3 regions of the Cupriavidus basilensis genome follow, and region 1 is predicted to be linked to each of the others. Evidence: predicted binding sites of a transcription regulator. Region 1 holds the regulator's gene; each other region holds the start of a gene.
What was found. The regulator FNR, encoded in region 1, switches genes on or off when oxygen is low (the NO sensors DNR and NnrR bind a similar motif). The targets are predictions, from matches to a motif close to TTGATNNNNATCAA.
Positions count from the first base shown of each region.

Region 1 (5,022 bases):
GCAGATCAGCGCGGTCTCGAGGACGATCTTCGCCTCTTGGGTATTCATGTTGATTGCGTGCAGCCTGTCTTTGCACCTGCGCCCCGGTTGATCCCGGGCGCACTGGAGATTGCGGGTTCAGCGGTAGGGATTGCCACCGCCATCTGGCCGCGCAGCCAACCGCATGCTTGATGCATGCCAGCCGTGCGCCTTCTTTTATTGCATCGGGTGCCGGACCTGACCGGCAGGAGATCGCCCGGCCACCGGCTTTATCTGCCAGTCGACGGAGCCCTTGCGTCGCGCCTTCCCCCTGATGTGGCGGACCTGTCCGGCGCGGCGTTTATCATCGAACGCGCCGGGTGCAAGAAAATACGGATATCGGGCCTGCTGGCCTATTTCACCCCGCCCTGCCGTGGCTGGTCTTTTGAACCGAATCTTTTGAACCGGACGGCGGATGGGGAACGGTCCCTGGCGCTGATGCCTGCCTGGGTGTTCCTGGCATGCATCCCTGAGCAGCGGATGCTACCTGACGATGCCACGATGAAATACGCTGCGCGATATCGCTGTTCTTGCGATTGTATGGCATTCCCTGGCAAACCTGCAACCGATTCGCACAGCTACCTCAGCGAGGAAGTGACAGATACACCACGAAACGGCGCTTCAGAAGACCAGGCAGAATCCATGCGCGGCAAGCGTCTCAGGTAAAAGCAGCGCGCGCGCCACCCCGGCCAAGCCAAAAGCCACCACCGCAAGGCCAGCGCCAGCGCGCAACGCCGGGCGCCGCGAAAGCTGCCTGAGATAGCCGGACAGGCCCGAGATCACCAGCAGGTTCGGCAGGGTGCCCAGGCCAAACACGGCCATCACCAGCGCGCCCGACAGAGCATTGCCGGCCAGCAACGCCATGGCAAGAGCACCGTACACCATGCCGCACGGGACCAGCCCCCAGGCTAGCCCCATGCCGTAGCGGCGCAGCAAGCGGCCCTGCCCATGCGCCCGGGCCACAGCTGGCAAGCGCGCCCCGACAGCGCCAAGGCCGCGCAGCAAGCCACCCGCGCCCCGGGCGGCGAGCCGCTCAAGCCCACCCGTACCCATGGTGCGCCCGCACAACATCCACAAGCCCGACAGCACCAGCATCACGCTGCCGATCCCGAACAGCCAACGCTGCAGCGGCAGGTACTGTGCCTTCCAGACACCGGCACCAAGGGCACCCAGCAAGCCTCCCAGCACCGCATACATGCTCAGCCGCCCGGCATGCATGACAAGCAGTTCCAGCAACCAATGGCCGGGACGCCGGAGCACCGTGGCAGGCACGCGCGCAACGCCGCCCTGCTCCGCCGCCAGCGCGATCCCGCCGCACATGGCGGCGCAGTGCACGCCGCCCAGCAAAGCCAGGGTAAATACGCTGATAAGCACGCCTATGGTCAACTTCTCCTCCCAATCACACAATCGCAACGTCCGGCGCGGTAAAATGCGGCGAACGCGCCCCCGCAGCTCCAAGAGGCGCTATCAACATGAAGCTTGGCGCCCGCGTACATCAGCGCGCTCGCACAACATGACGACGGGCACGGCAAGCCGCGCTGCACAGATAGCGCACTGCCGCAAGACCCGCGCGCCAGGCCGATGTGGATAGCGCTTCCAACCGACGACTCTCAACGTCAAGCTCTCAACTCAATGCGCCTGCCACATCGCGCTTGATTGACTGCGCTAAACCGACAGGCCCCAATTGCTCACCACCATTCCCATTACCGAGATGTCGCCCCGCTGCTCCACTTGCTCGCTCGGCCAGCTCTGCCTGCCCGTCGGCATGTCGCAGCAGGACCTCGAAAAGATGGATACGCTGGTCCAGGACCGGGTGCGCGTACGCAAGGGCGAAACCCTGTACCGCCTCGGCGATCCTCTCACCGCCGTCTACGCGATTCGCTTCGGCACGCTCAAGACCCACCTGACAATGGAAGACGGCCGCTCGCAGATCACGGGCTTCCACCTTCCCGGCGAAGTCGTCGGCCTCGACGGCCTTGGCGAGATGCAACACGCGTCGGACGCCACCGCACTGGAAGATACCGAAGTCTGCGTGGTGCGCTTTGGCGATCTCCAGACGCTGTCCAACGTCCTGCCTTCCCTGCAGCATCAGTTCATGCGCCTGATGAGCAAGGAGATCTCGCAGGACCAGGTCATGTTGATCACGCTCGGATCGATGCGCGCCGAGGAGCGGCTTGCCGCTTTCCTGATCAACCTGTCCGAGCGCTTGTCCGCGCGCGGCTATTCGGCCTCCGAATTTGTGCTGCGCATGAGCCGCGAGGAAATCGGCAGCTACCTGGGGCTCAAGCTCGAAACCGTCAGCCGCCTGTTCTCGCGCTTTGCGGAAGCCGGCCTGATCCAGATTCGCCAGCGCCACGTCAAGCTGGTCGACATGGTGGGGATCAAGCAGATCGTCAACAAGTCCTGCTGACGTGCACGTCGCGGGCCGCCCTCGCCCGCGGCGGCTCGCCGCGATGCCGCGCCTGCTGGCCTGAACCGGCAAGGCGCGCATCACAGTCACTCCAGCTCGTCCGTGTCCGCCAGCCGCGTGGGCATGGTGTACAACGTCAAGCCGCTCGACAGCGAGCACAGCACCCACGCGATCAGGAAGCCCACGGTGTAGACCGCCTCCCGCGATGCCTCGACCGGCTGGCCGAAGAAGCGCAGGTCACCGGGATCGACCATGGAGAATACCAGCGCGGTCGTCAGCCCGGCGACCAGGAAAGCGGGCCACAACACCCACATCAGCCAGCGTAGCCTCATGATCACCTCGCTTGCGCCGCGACCGGCGCTGCCTGGCGTGCCGCGCTGCCCGCCTTCTCGACCACCAGGCCGTGGCGAGCGACCCCTTCCTCAATGGGCGGATCCGGGTGGGTCATGGCCAGCCAGATCGTGACCCCGCAGGCCACCATGGCCACGAACGGCCCACTCATCAGCAGCCACGGCCATGGCTCCTTCCACCAGGGATTGCTTTGCTGCGTCATCTGGCCTCCTCTAGTTCTAGATCGCGTCTGTAGCGTACGGATTGGTGCATCCAGCGTCCCCCGTCGCCTCATAGATTGCGCGGCACGATAAAGCTGGTGCTCTGTCGAATCTCCGCGCCATGCCCCCCCGCGCCCTTGTCGGGCACCGCGGTCACCGTGACCTCGATCTTGTGCGTGCCCTGCGCCGCGGACTCGATCGGCACGCGCACCCGGATGGGAATCAGGCGATTGGACGTGGGCTCCAGGTTGCCGGCAGCGTGATCATATTCCACGGCCAAGCCCTTGAGCTCATCGCTGCCCGCGCTGACGGCGACGCGCGTCGGCGCCTCGGTCGTGTTGATCAGCTGCAGCCGGTACACGTTCTCGATCCAGCGCCCTTCCACTTCCCGCCCCAGCGCGCCGCGGTCGCGGATGATATCGACCTTGAGCGGCGTGCGCATGGCCAGCGAGGCCATGAAGCCGGCGACCAGCGCCAGCCAGATCACCGAGTAGATCACCGTGCGCGGCCGCACCAGGCGCTTGCGTGCCACGGTCTCCGAGAGCGCGCTGCGCATGGCGTTCTCAGACGTATAGCCGATCAGCCCGCGCGGGTAAGCCATCTTGTCCATGACCTGGTTGCAGGCGTCGATACAGGCGCCGCAGCCAATGCAGTCGTACTGCAGGCCATCTCGGATATCGATGCCGGTAGGACAGACCTGCACGCAGATGCTGCAATTCACGCACGAGCCCAGCCCGGCAGCCTTGTGGTCCGCCTTGCGCGAGCGGCTGCCGCGCGGCTCGCCGCGGCCTACGTCATAGGTGACCACATAGGTGTCGCGATCCACCATCACGCTCTGGAAACGCGCATACGGGCACATGTACTTGCAGACCTGCTCGCGCATGAAGCCGGCGTTGCCCCAGGTGGCAAACGAGTAAAACAGCATCCAGAACGTCTGCCACGGACCCAGCGAGAGGCTCAGCACCTGCGCGCCGAGCGTGCGAATGGGCGAGAAGTAGCCGACGAAGGTAAAGCCCGTCCATAGCGCGATCACGATCCAGAGCGTGTGCTTGGTGGCCTTCAGGCGCAGCTTGCGCACGCTCCAGGGGTCGCCGTCCAGGCGGATGCGGGCAAAGCGGTCGCCTTCCACATGCCGCTCGATCCACATGAAGATCTCGGTGTACACCGTTTGCGGACACGCGTAGCCGCAGAACAGCCGCCCCGCAATCGCCGTGAAGAGAAACAGCGACACCGCGGAGATCACCAGCAGCACGGCAAGGTAGATCACGTCCTGCGGCCACAGCACCAGGCCGAAGATATAAAACTTGCGCGCGCCGAGATCGAACAACATGGCCTGGCGGCCGTTCCACTGCAGCCAGGGCATGCCATAGAAGAACAGCTGGGTCAGGACCACCATCCAGACCCGCCAGCTCGAGAACGCACCCGACACCGAGCGCGGATAGATCTTGCGGCGGACTTCATACAGGGTCTCGTCCGACGTTTCCGCGTCAGCCGAATCAGGCGTGGGCGCTCGCAGCGGCGCCCACGCGGCCCCGTTCCTTTCAAGCGGCTCCGGTCCGGGGGCGTTCATGTGCGAACGCCCCCGCCGCCGCGCGGGTCCGCCTGACAAGCATAAGCGCAGTGGCTCATTGCTTTGCCCCCTCGCCTGCGCCGCCGGTGTTGGACAGGCCCCAGACATAGGCCGTCAACATGCGGATACGCTCCGGCGTGAGGATTTCCTCGTGCGCCGGCATATGGTTGTTGTGGCCCTTCAGGATGGCATCGACGATGTTCGCCTCCGAGCTGCCGTACAGCCACACGCGGTCCGACAGGTTAGGCGCGCCAAGCGCCTGGTTGCCCTTGCCGGTGGAGCCATGGCAGGCCGCGCAGGTGGACTTGAACGTGCTCTCGCCGCGCGAGGCGCGAATCGGGTCGGAAGACAGGCCGGACAGCGAGCGCACGTATTGCGCCACGTCGCCAGCGAGCTTGCCGTCGATGGTCGAGGCGAACGACGGCATCACGCCGTTGCGGCCCTTGGTAATGGTCTGCGTGATGGTCTCGGGA
Region 1 covers NZ_CP062803.1:2,570,360-2,575,381, forward strand. The annotation lists gene scpB (SMC-Scp complex subunit ScpB) at 1-48, opposite strand, end outside; gene F7R26_RS11640 (hypothetical protein) at 175-684, shown strand; gene F7R26_RS11645 (sulfite exporter TauE/SafE family protein) at 640-1,404, opposite strand; gene fnr (fumarate/nitrate reduction transcriptional regulator Fnr) at 1,703-2,428, shown strand; gene F7R26_RS11655 (hypothetical protein) at 2,515-2,760, opposite strand; gene F7R26_RS11660 (membrane protein) at 2,763-2,981, opposite strand; gene ccoG (cytochrome c oxidase accessory protein CcoG) at 3,050-4,549, opposite strand; gene ccoP (cytochrome-c oxidase, cbb3-type subunit III) at 4,605-5,022, opposite strand, start outside.

Region 2 (5,022 bases), 1.7 Mb from region 1:
CCTCCTTGGCTCGCATCTATGAGGAACTCGATAAGCAGCGCCTAGACCTTGATTCAACGTTGCAAGACTTCATCCGAGCGAAGCAACAGGCGCGGGCGACGGTCATCGAAGAGTTGCGAGTGCTCGACGCACGCCAGCATCTTCCATTTCGAAAATTCGGACGAGACCAGATTAAGAGCTTCGTTGCAGCAGCAAAAGCAGCGCTTAGTGACCCGGCAAACCCTCTTGCAAGACAATTCCTGCATGCGGTGGTCACGGAGATTTGTGTGGACGCGAAAAAATGCCGGATTCGGGGCAATCGAGCCCAGCTAGCTTCGACCATTTCGCGGTGGAAAGGCAACGAAGAAGAAGTGCCCAGTGACCTATCAGATTGGTGCGCCCGGCTGGGATCGAACCAGCAACCCCTGCCTTCGGAGGGCAGTACTCTATCCATTGAGCTACGGGCGCACAGGGTATGACGGGGTACAACGCGGGCAGCGCGCGAGTGCCGCTGCCGGAAAGGCGCATAGCATACCGTGTTTGTCGAACGACGTCCACGCCGGGCTGAAAAGTGCAGCCAGATGACGTCTCTTGCAAGCCGCTTTTGCCTCCATACGGTAGGTCTTTGGGGCTATAATCGCGAGTTATTTGTGTAAAAAAAGGGCTGCGCAACGTCCACATCAGGTCCGGGGATGATGGTGCCGCGCCCTGCTGGCTGGCCCGTTTCGGGGCAGTTGGCACCGGATAATAGTCCGATGCGCGCAATTGGCCAGGGGGAATTGGCCACCGAGCAAGCGGCCACATAAGCAGCCGATCGCGAGCGGCCACAGGTTTCCTGCAAAATTGAGAGTTGAGTATGAGCGACGTCCATAACGCACAAGACGAACACGAGTCTCCCATCAAGACCCCCAAGCAGCTGATCGCTGTGGTGATTGCCGCCTTCCTGGTGCCAATCATCGTGATCATCCTGCTAGTCAACTTTGTCGGACACGGTGCCAAGGAAGGCGCGGGTTCTACCGCTACCGTGGAAGCTGTCAATGACCGCATCAAGCCGGTCGCCTCGCTCGAACTGAAGGACCCGAACGCACCGCGCGTCTACAAGACGGGCGAGCAGGTCTATAAGGAAGTCTGCGCTGCCTGCCACGCCACCGGTGCTGCCGGCGCGCCCAAGTACAGCAATGCTGGTGACTGGGCTGCGCGTATCGGCCAGGGCTTTGACGGCCTGCTGAACTCCGTGCTGCATGGCAAGGGCGCCATGCAAGCCCGCGCCGGCACCACCGCCGACGACTACTCCGATTACGAACTCGGCCGTGCCGTGGTCTATATGGCCGACGCCGGCGGCGCCAAGTTCCCGGAACCGGCTGCGCCCGCCGCCGCTGCGGCTACGGCTGCTGCCTCGGACGCCGCTGCGCCTGCCGCAGCCGCTGCTCCGGCCGCTCCCGCAGCGGCACCTGCAGCCGCCGCACCGGCTTCCGCCGAAGTGGGCAAGAAGGTCTACGAACAAGTCTGCGCCGCCTGCCACGCGGCCGGTGTTGCCGGTGCGCCGAAGTTCGGCGACAAGGCAGCCTGGGCGCCGCGCCTGAAGGAAGGCATGGACGCCGTGCATGCCTTCGCCCTGAAGGGCAAGGGCGTGATGCCGCCGAAGGGTGGCTACGCCGGCCCCGATGCCGACGTGATGGCCGCAGTGGACTACATGGCCAACGCTTCGAAGTAAGCGCAAGCAGCTCTCAACAAAAAAGCCCGCGGCATGCCGCGGGCTTTTTGCTTTCCGGTGTGACTTAAACCACGCGCGAGTAGCGCGTTGGCATCGGCAAAGGCGTACCCGCATCAGCGCTCCGGATGGCAGCGGGCTCGGTGCGCCGGGCATCCTCGCGCAGGAAGCCGTCGAACACCATGGCCAGGCGGCGCACCAGCAAACGCCCCAGCGGTGTCACCTCGATGCGGCCTGGCTCACAGCGCACCAGTCCGTCTTCGGCCAGCTGCGCCAGCTCCGCCAGCTCGTGCGCGAAGTGCCCGGCAAAATCGATGCGGTGGCGCGCTTCGACTGCCGCCATGTCCAACACGCCATTGCACATCAGCGCGCCGATCACATCGCGCCGCAAGCGATCTTCGTCACGCATGGCGAAGCCGCGCATCACCGGCAGCACGCCGGCGTCGAGGCCACTGTAGTAGTCATCCAGCGTGCGGGCGTTCTGCACGTAACGGCCCGCCACTGCGCCGATTGACGAAACGCCGAAGCCGAGCTGGTCATGGCCGGCGTGGGTGGAATAGCCCTGGAAGTTGCGCTGCAGCCGGCCCTCGCGCTGGGCCACGGCGAGCGCGTCGTCCGGCAGCGCGAAGTGGTCCATGCCAATGTAGACGTAGCCCGCGGCGGTCAGCTGCTCGATCGTGGCGACCAGGATGTCGAGTTTTTCGGCGGCGGCCGGCAGTGCGCGTTCGTCGATGCGCCGCTGCGGCTTGAACACGTGCGGCAAGTGCGCGTAGCTGTACACCGAGAGCCGGTCCGGGCGCATTGCCAGCACTTGTTCCACGGTGGCGGCAAAACGCGCCGTGGTCTGGTGCGGCAGGCCGTAGATCAGGTCCATGCTGACCGAGCGGAAACCCAGCCGGCGCGCGGCGTCGACGACCGCCTGCGTCTCGGCCAGCGATTGCACGCGGTGGATGGCGCGCTGGACCTCGGCGTCGAAATCCTGCACGCCCAGGCTGATGCGGTTAAAGCCAAGTTCCGCCAGCAGCGCCATCTGCGCGTCGCCGATGCGGCGCGGGTCGATCTCGATCGAGTGCTCGCCCTCGGGCAGCAGGCGGAAGTGCTGGTGCAGCGCGTCCATGACGCGGCGCATCTCGGCGGGATCGAGGAAGGTCGGCGTGCCGCCGCCCCAGTGCGACTGCACTACCTCGCGCCGCGTGCCGAGCTGCTGCGCCACCAGCGCCATCTCGCGCGCCAGGTAGTCCACGTAGCGGGCGCTGCGGCGGTGGTCCTTGGTGATGATCTTGTTGCAGCCGCAGTAGTAGCAGATGTTCTCGCAGAAAGGCACGTGCACGTACAGCGAGAGCGGCGCGGCGGCTTTGGCCGTGCTGGCGGCGTGGGTGGCGCTGGCAGCGCAATCGGCCAGCGCCTGCTGGTAGTCCTGCGCGCCGAAGCCGCCGTGGAAGCGGTCCGCCGTCGGGTACGAGGTGTAGCGCGGGCCGTTGATATCCATGCGCCCCGCCAGCGCGCGAAAGTCGGACAAGGCATGCGGGCCCGGCGCGGCTGCGCCGCGTCCCGCCGGCTTGCCGGTGCAGGCGGCGCCGCACTTGCCGGAGCAAGTGCGGGACTGGCCCGAGACGGCAACGCCAATGGGAACGGACATTGCATTGGGAAACGGGGCGGGGGCAGTCGCAGCCATGGGGCGGCCTTTGTCGTGGATTCGATGGCCCATCGTAGGGCGCGCCGCCCGTGCCTGCGTTGACCGGGGTCAAGCCGCGGCCCATGACATGCGGCGCGTTACGGCCGCGACATGCCAATGACATGCCCGGCGTCATGCCAGCGTCACCTGGGCCGGATAGGCTGCGCGGCGCTCTCCCCCAATCATGCAATTGCTCTGTACCTGGCCTCGCGGATTCCCATGCACGCTTCTTCCCTGATCGCCAACCCCGCACGGCCGCCGCGCCGCCGGGTCCTGGCCGCGCTTGGCAGCGCCATGCTGGCGCCCGCCTCCTTGCTGGCGCAGGTGCCGCCGCGCCGCCCGCTGGTGATCGGCCACCTGGTGGACCGGGGCGGCGCCCAGGCCGACCTGGCGCGCGACTACCTGGCGGGGGCCAAAGTGATGTTCGATGCGGCCAACGCCGGCGCGCGCGAGCCGCGCGTGGTGCATGTGGTGCGCGAGGTCGACGCCGATCCGCGCGCGGCCACCGCGCAGGCGCTGTCGCTGGTCGACGGGGAGCGGGCGGAATTGCTGTTCGGCCCCAGCGATGCGCTGCTGCCGGTGTTGGCCGCCTCGCCCGAGCTAGCCCGGCGCGGCGTGCAGATCGTGGCGCCGCTGTCGGGGCTGTCGCTCGCGGCGGATCACGTCTGGTACACGCGGGCCGACTACCGCAGCGAGCTGGATGCGGCCATCCGGCAGTTGCGCAGCTATGGCCTCAAGCAACTGGTGCTGGCCGTGGCGCCGGATTTTGCGGCCGGCAGCCTGGCTAGCGGCACGCCGTGGCGGCGCCAGGCCGAGCAGGAACCGGGACTGCAGGCACTCACGCTGGATACGGGCAAGGGCGGCGACACCGGCGCGGTGGCGCAACGCATCGCCGCCGCGCGCCCGGCCGCGGTGATCGTGGCGGGCGATACGCTGGCTTATGGCAATCTCGGCCGCGCGCTGGCGGCGCGCGGCTGGTACGGCTTCCTGGTGGGCTTGTCGGCGGTCAATTCGCTGGCGGCACGCGAAATTCTTGGCGCCGGCTACGTCGGCGGCATCGTGCTGACGCAGATCGCCCCGGGACCGCAGGACCTGACCCTGCGCGTGGTCAAGGAGCACGTGGGCCGGATGAAGCAGTTCCTGGACGAACCCGCCTCGCCGGCCACGCTGGCCGGCTATATCGGCGCGGCCTGGCTGGTGCGCACGGCGCTGGCCGCGCCGCGCGGGGCCGGCCCGGCGGACCTGCGGCGCGCGCTGCAGGCCCGCGTCGACGTGGGCGATTTCGTGCTGGATTTCACGCGCGGCTCGCGCGGCTCGCAGTATGTGCAGCTTGCGGCGATGGGTGGCGGCACCGCGCGGTGAGCGGTAACGGTAGCGTTGGCACCGGGCCGCCCGGGGCTCAGGCGCGCGGCAGCACGATGCGCACCCGCAGGCCGCCTTCCGCCCGGTTGGCCAGGCTGAGCTCGCCGCCGTGGCGCGAGACGATATCCGCGGCGATCGACAGGCCCATGCCGACCCCGCCGGTGGCACGGTTGCGCGAGGATTCGAGCCGGTAGAACGGCTCCAGCACGCGCGCCATTTCCTCCGGCGGAATGCCGGGGCCGTTGTCGCACACATCGATCACCACCCGCTCGGGGCTGTCCACCAGTTCAATGCA
Region 2 covers NZ_CP062803.1:4,307,186-4,312,207, forward strand. The annotation lists tRNA gene F7R26_RS19860 (tRNA-Arg) at 372-447, opposite strand; gene F7R26_RS19865 (c-type cytochrome) at 836-1,693, shown strand; gene hemN (oxygen-independent coproporphyrinogen III oxidase) at 1,758-3,179, opposite strand; gene F7R26_RS19875 (ABC transporter substrate-binding protein) at 3,585-4,727, shown strand; gene F7R26_RS19880 (ATP-binding protein) at 4,765-5,022, opposite strand, start outside.
Region 2: a site for FNR is predicted at 3,425-3,438, ahead of hemN (oxygen-independent coproporphyrinogen III oxidase). Genes of this name have one in related genera too.

Region 3 (5,022 bases), 720 kb from region 1:
CGCCGCGGGTGCCGGCGGCCTGGAAGCCCGAGAGCAATATCGTATTGCGCGCATCCTGGCCATAGGTCTCCAGGTGATGCACCACCCGCCCGCCGGTTGCCATGCCGCTGCCGGCCAGGATGATCTTGGGTGCGCGGTCACGGTTCAGCCACATGGACTGCTGCATGCTCTGGATCAGGATGGCGATATGGCAGGCCGCCGCGCAGGCGGCGCGATCGATCCGCAGTTCGTCCGGGTGCAGGGCGAAGATCGTGGTGGCGTCGATCGCCATCGGGCTGTTGAGGTAGACCGGCACCTGCGGAATACGGTTTTGCTCGCGCAGCTTGTAGAGGCAATACAGCAGCGCCTGGGTGCGCCCGACGGCAAACGCGGGAATCACCACGCTGCCGCCGCGCCCGATGGTGCGGCTGACGACCTCGCCCAGCGTGTCGAGCGGATCCTCCGCGGGATGGGCGCGGTCGCCGTAGGTGGACTCGATCAGCAAGTGATCCGCTTCGCGAAGGATCTCCGGGGCGCGCATCACGACGTCGTGCTGGCGTCCCAGGTCGCCGGAAAACACAATCCGCTTGCCATCCACATGCAGCGTCACGATGGCCGAGCCGATGATATGCCCGGCGCGATGAAACTCCGCCTCCACGTCGGGCGTCACCCGCACCCGCGTGTCGTAGTGAAACGGGTCGAGCCGGCGCAAGGCGCGCACGGCGTCCGCGCCGTCGTAGAGCGGCAACGCCGGCTGATGCCGCGAGTAGCCCTTGCGGTTGGCGTAGTGCGCGTCCTCCTGCGCCAGGTGCGCGCTGTCGGGCAGCAGGATCTGGCACAGCTGCGCGGTGCCCATGGTGCAGAACACCCGCCCCCGAAAGCCGTTGCGCACCAGCAGCGGCAGGTATCCGCTATGGTCGATATGCGCGTGCGTGAGCACTACCGCGTCCAGCGTGGACGGATCGACCGGCAAGCGGTCCCAGTTGCGCAGGCGCAGCGCCTTGTAGCCCTGGAACAGCCCGCAGTCCACCATCACGCGGCTGCGGCCGGTGTCGAGCACATACTTGGACCCCGTGACGGTATCGGTCGCGCCGAGAAATTGCAGCTGCATGGCGCGCTCCGTCAATGCGACAACAACAGTGGCACCGGCGCGTGATGCATCAACGTGCGCGTGGTGCCGCCCATGATCAGTTCGCGCATGCGCGAGTGGCCGTAGCCCCCGGCCACCAGCATGTCGGCCCCCAGCGCGCCAACCGCGTCGAGCAGACAGGTGGCGACGGGCCCCGCCTTCTGCACGTTGCGCACGCCGGCCACGATGCCATGGCGCTGCAGGTAATGCCGCAAGCCGGCCACCGGCTCCGAGTCCGCCCGCGGTTCGCCGCGATCGTCCCAGACGCCGATGATGGTGACGTGGCTGGCGCGCAGCAGCAAAGGCATGGCGTCGGCCACGGCCCGGGCCGCTTCGCGCTGCCCGTCCCATGCGATCGCCACGTGCCCGCCATGCAGCCGGCGAAACGCCTGCGGCACCAGCAATACCGGGCGGCCGGCGTTAAGCAGCACGTACTCGGCCGCCCCGGCGCCCAGCGATGCCACTTCCTGCGTTGCCACCGGCCGAGCCATCACGGCCAGATCGGCTACGCGGGCCTCCTGCGCCAGGACCCAGCCGGTTTCCTCCTCCACCACGCGGTGCGAGAACGGTACGCCCGGCGCCTGCGCCGCCATGGTGCTGCTCAGTATCTCGCCCTGCAGCGTGGCCTGCGACAGCAGCCTGCCGCGCGACGCCGCCATATGCCGCGCAGCGTCATCGCCCGCGCCCCGGATCGGGTCCAGGCGCAGGCCGGTGGCGCTGACGCCGGTGACATGCGCGCCAAAAGAGGCTGCCAGGTCGGCAGCCATCCTGACGCGGGATGCGCAGTCGGGATCCGCTCCGAGCGCGACCAGCACGGTCCGGTAGTCCATGATGTGCTCCATGTATTGGCGAGCATGCCTGCTGGCAGACCCGGTCCAGTTCATGGTGGCACAGCGCGCCTGCCGCACTTTGTCCCAGATCAAGCGCAGCAAACGCGGGAAGCGCGGTAAGCGCGGGAAGCGCAGGAGCTAGATATCGCCTTCGTCAAACAGGCGATGCTGGATCGCATAGCGCACCAGCGCCGCCTCGCTGGGCAACCGCAGTTTTTCCATCAACCGCATCTTGTAGGTGCTTACGGTCTTGGCGCTGACGCACAAGGCGGCAGCGATCTCGGTCAGCGGCTCGCCCAGCACCAGGCGGCGGTAGACTTCCATCTCGCGATCCGACAGGCGCAGGTGGGGATCCTCGCGGCGCTCGTCCTGCAGGCTGTTGGCCAGCTTCTCGGCCATCGCGGGACTCACGTAGGTGCCCCCCGCCGCGACCTTGCCAATCGCGCTGACCAGCTCCGTGGCCGCGCTTTCCTTGGTCAGGTAGCCCGCCGCCCCGGCCCGGAACGCGCGCACCACGTACTGCTCCTCGGCATGCATGGTCAGCACCAGAATACGCAGCTCGGGCTGCTCCACGCGCAATTGCCTGATCAACTCCAGCCCGCTGCGCCCGGGCATGGAGAGGTCCAGCAGGATGACCCGGGCCTTGCAGTCGCGCGCCATCTGCAGCACGGCAGCGCCATCCACCGCCTCACCCACCACCTCGAAGCCACCCGCGCGGCTCAGGATGTGGCGCAGCCCGTCGCGCATCACGGCGTGGTCGTCGGCGATCATCACGGGGATCATGGGCTTGCCTCCGCGCTCGCGGCTGTGGCTGTGGCTGTGGCTGTGGCCAACGGAAAGCGCACGGTCAGGCAGAAGCCCTCGCCAGGCGCTTGGCTTGTCGCCACGGTGCCCCCAAGCAGCCGTGCGCGCTCCCGGATCCCCACCAGCCCCAGCGATACCCGCTCGCCACCGGCAGGCTGCGTGGCGGCATTGCCGTGGCCATTGTCCCGCACGGTCAGCTCAAAATGGTCGTCCTGGCGAACCAGCTCGATATCGACCCGGTTGGCCTGCGCATGCTGCACGACATTGCTAAGCGCCTCCTGCACGATACGGAATACCGCGGTGGCCGCGTGCTCGCCGACGTCTTCCTCCTCGGCGGCATGGGTGATGACATTGACGCCATAGCGGGCGGAGAACTCCTTTGCCAGCCATTCGATCGCCGGGATCAGGCCGAGCTCGTCCAGCAACGCCGGGCGCAGGTCGGCGGCGATGCGTCGCACCGAAGCCACGGTTTCGTCGATGACCAGGTGCATGGCGGCGGCCTGGTCCAGCAAGGCAGGCGCCGTTCCGGCATCCATGAGGTCGCTGACGAGGATAGCCAGGTCCATCTTCAGCGCGCTCAGGCGCTGGCCCAGGTCGTCGTGCAACTCGCGGGCGATACGGCGGCGTTCCTCTTCCCGCGATGCCTGGACCCGGTCGGAGAGTTGCTGGAGCTCCTCGCGCGACTGCCGCAGGGCCGTCTCCACCCTCACCCGCTCCGTGGTGTCCCGCAGGATGACGGTAAACAGCTTGCCGGCGCCGTCCTGCGTCTGGGAGATGGAAGCCTCGATGGGGAACTCCGTGCCGTCCTGGCGCAGCGCATGCAGTACCCGCTGCTGGCCCATCTGCCGGTCCGTGACCCCGGTGACGCCGAACCGGCGTACGTGCGCCTCATGTGCCATACGAAAGCGCGCCGGAATCAGGTCCGCCAGGGGGCGGCCGGTCACCTGGGCGGAGGTGTACCCGAAAAGACGCTCCGCCGTGGGGTTGAACAACACAATGCACTGCGCTTCGTCCACCGTGATGATCGCTTCCATCGACGAGCGGATGATCCCTGCCAGGCGAGCCTCGCTGTCCTGGATGCGCGCCAGGTTGTCTTCCCCCGCGCGCCGAAGCCGCCGCAGGCGCACCAGCAGCAGCGACAGTACCACTGCCACCGCCAGGCCCCAGGCGCCGAGCATCGGCGCGGCCAGGCCGCCTGGCCGGGGGGCAAGCACGGTAATGAACCACAGTGCCAGCAGCAGGAGCAGCGCGAGCACGGCGCCACCTGCCGCCAGTTCGCCAAGCGTGGCGTGAAGCGATGCCTTGCGCGCGGAAGGCAAATTCGGTGAAGGAGGCTCGTTGGTCGCCATGGCTGGTCGCGAAGTGCTCCCGGAGGGTCGGCAAGTCCTGCGTGGATCCCGCGAGGATCGCCGGAGGCTCTCCTGTAAAGGTAGGCGATTTGGGTGAAATGCACACGCCCTCTGTGATGTGCTCGCAATATAGCGAGGTGGGCATAGGGGGTGCCATCGTCCGGATAGCCTATGGTCTTTGTCAGGTTTGCCTGACAGGGGCCTTCCTCATTCAGACAGCACTCTCAGCGACCGCTTCTTTTTTCCTGCCACGGCGCAAACCATACTCGATGGCATGAACACCATGTTTCTTCCCGATCGTCTGAGCGTCCTGCTGCTCGAGGACTCGGCCCTGATCGGCGCGCGGCAGGCCAGGATGCTCAGATCGATCCAGGAAGTGGAACTGCTCGCCCAGGCCCGCGAGCCACGCGCCGCACTGCTGGCCGCGCAGATCCTGTTGCCCGACGTTGTCATCCTCAGCCTGAGCCGGTATGGCCGATCGGGGCTGAGCGCACTGCAGGGCCTGCGAAAAATGCGCCGCCAGGCGATCGTGGTCGTCCTGAGCAACTGCCCGGCGGCGCCAATGCGCAGTGCTTGCCTGCGGGCTGGCGCGTCGTACTTCTTCGACAAGACCATGGAATTCGACGCGTTGCGCAGCACCCTGCTGCGCCTTGCGGCGCAGAAGATAAGCGCTCGGGCGGCGGCACCGGAACACACCGCGGCATAGCGCGCGCAGCGCTTTGCCCGGCATCGGCGGCAAACACGCCCGAGCGCAGTGGCCAGTCCGAGCGGCCAGGGGCAAGAGATAAGAGACCAGAGACAAAGGAATCAGCCATGTCAGCGTACCTGCAACAGCAAGCGAAAGCGCCTGCGGCGATGCCCCAGGCCTTTCACAGCCCCCAATTGCTGGATTTCCTGCCCCTGGAACCCACCCCGCCGGCCACGGTGTCTC
Region 3 covers NZ_CP062803.1:1,847,834-1,852,855, reverse strand. The annotation lists gene F7R26_RS08445 (MBL fold metallo-hydrolase RNA specificity domain-containing protein) at 1-1,090, opposite strand, end outside; gene F7R26_RS08440 (universal stress protein) at 1,102-1,938, opposite strand; gene F7R26_RS08435 (response regulator) at 2,077-2,721, opposite strand; gene F7R26_RS08430 (PAS domain-containing sensor histidine kinase) at 2,718-4,091, opposite strand; gene F7R26_RS08425 (response regulator) at 4,366-4,797, shown strand; gene F7R26_RS08420 (helix-turn-helix domain-containing protein) at 4,905-5,022, shown strand, end outside.
Region 3: a site for FNR is predicted at 2,018-2,031, ahead of F7R26_RS08440 (universal stress protein). Genes of this name have one in related genera too.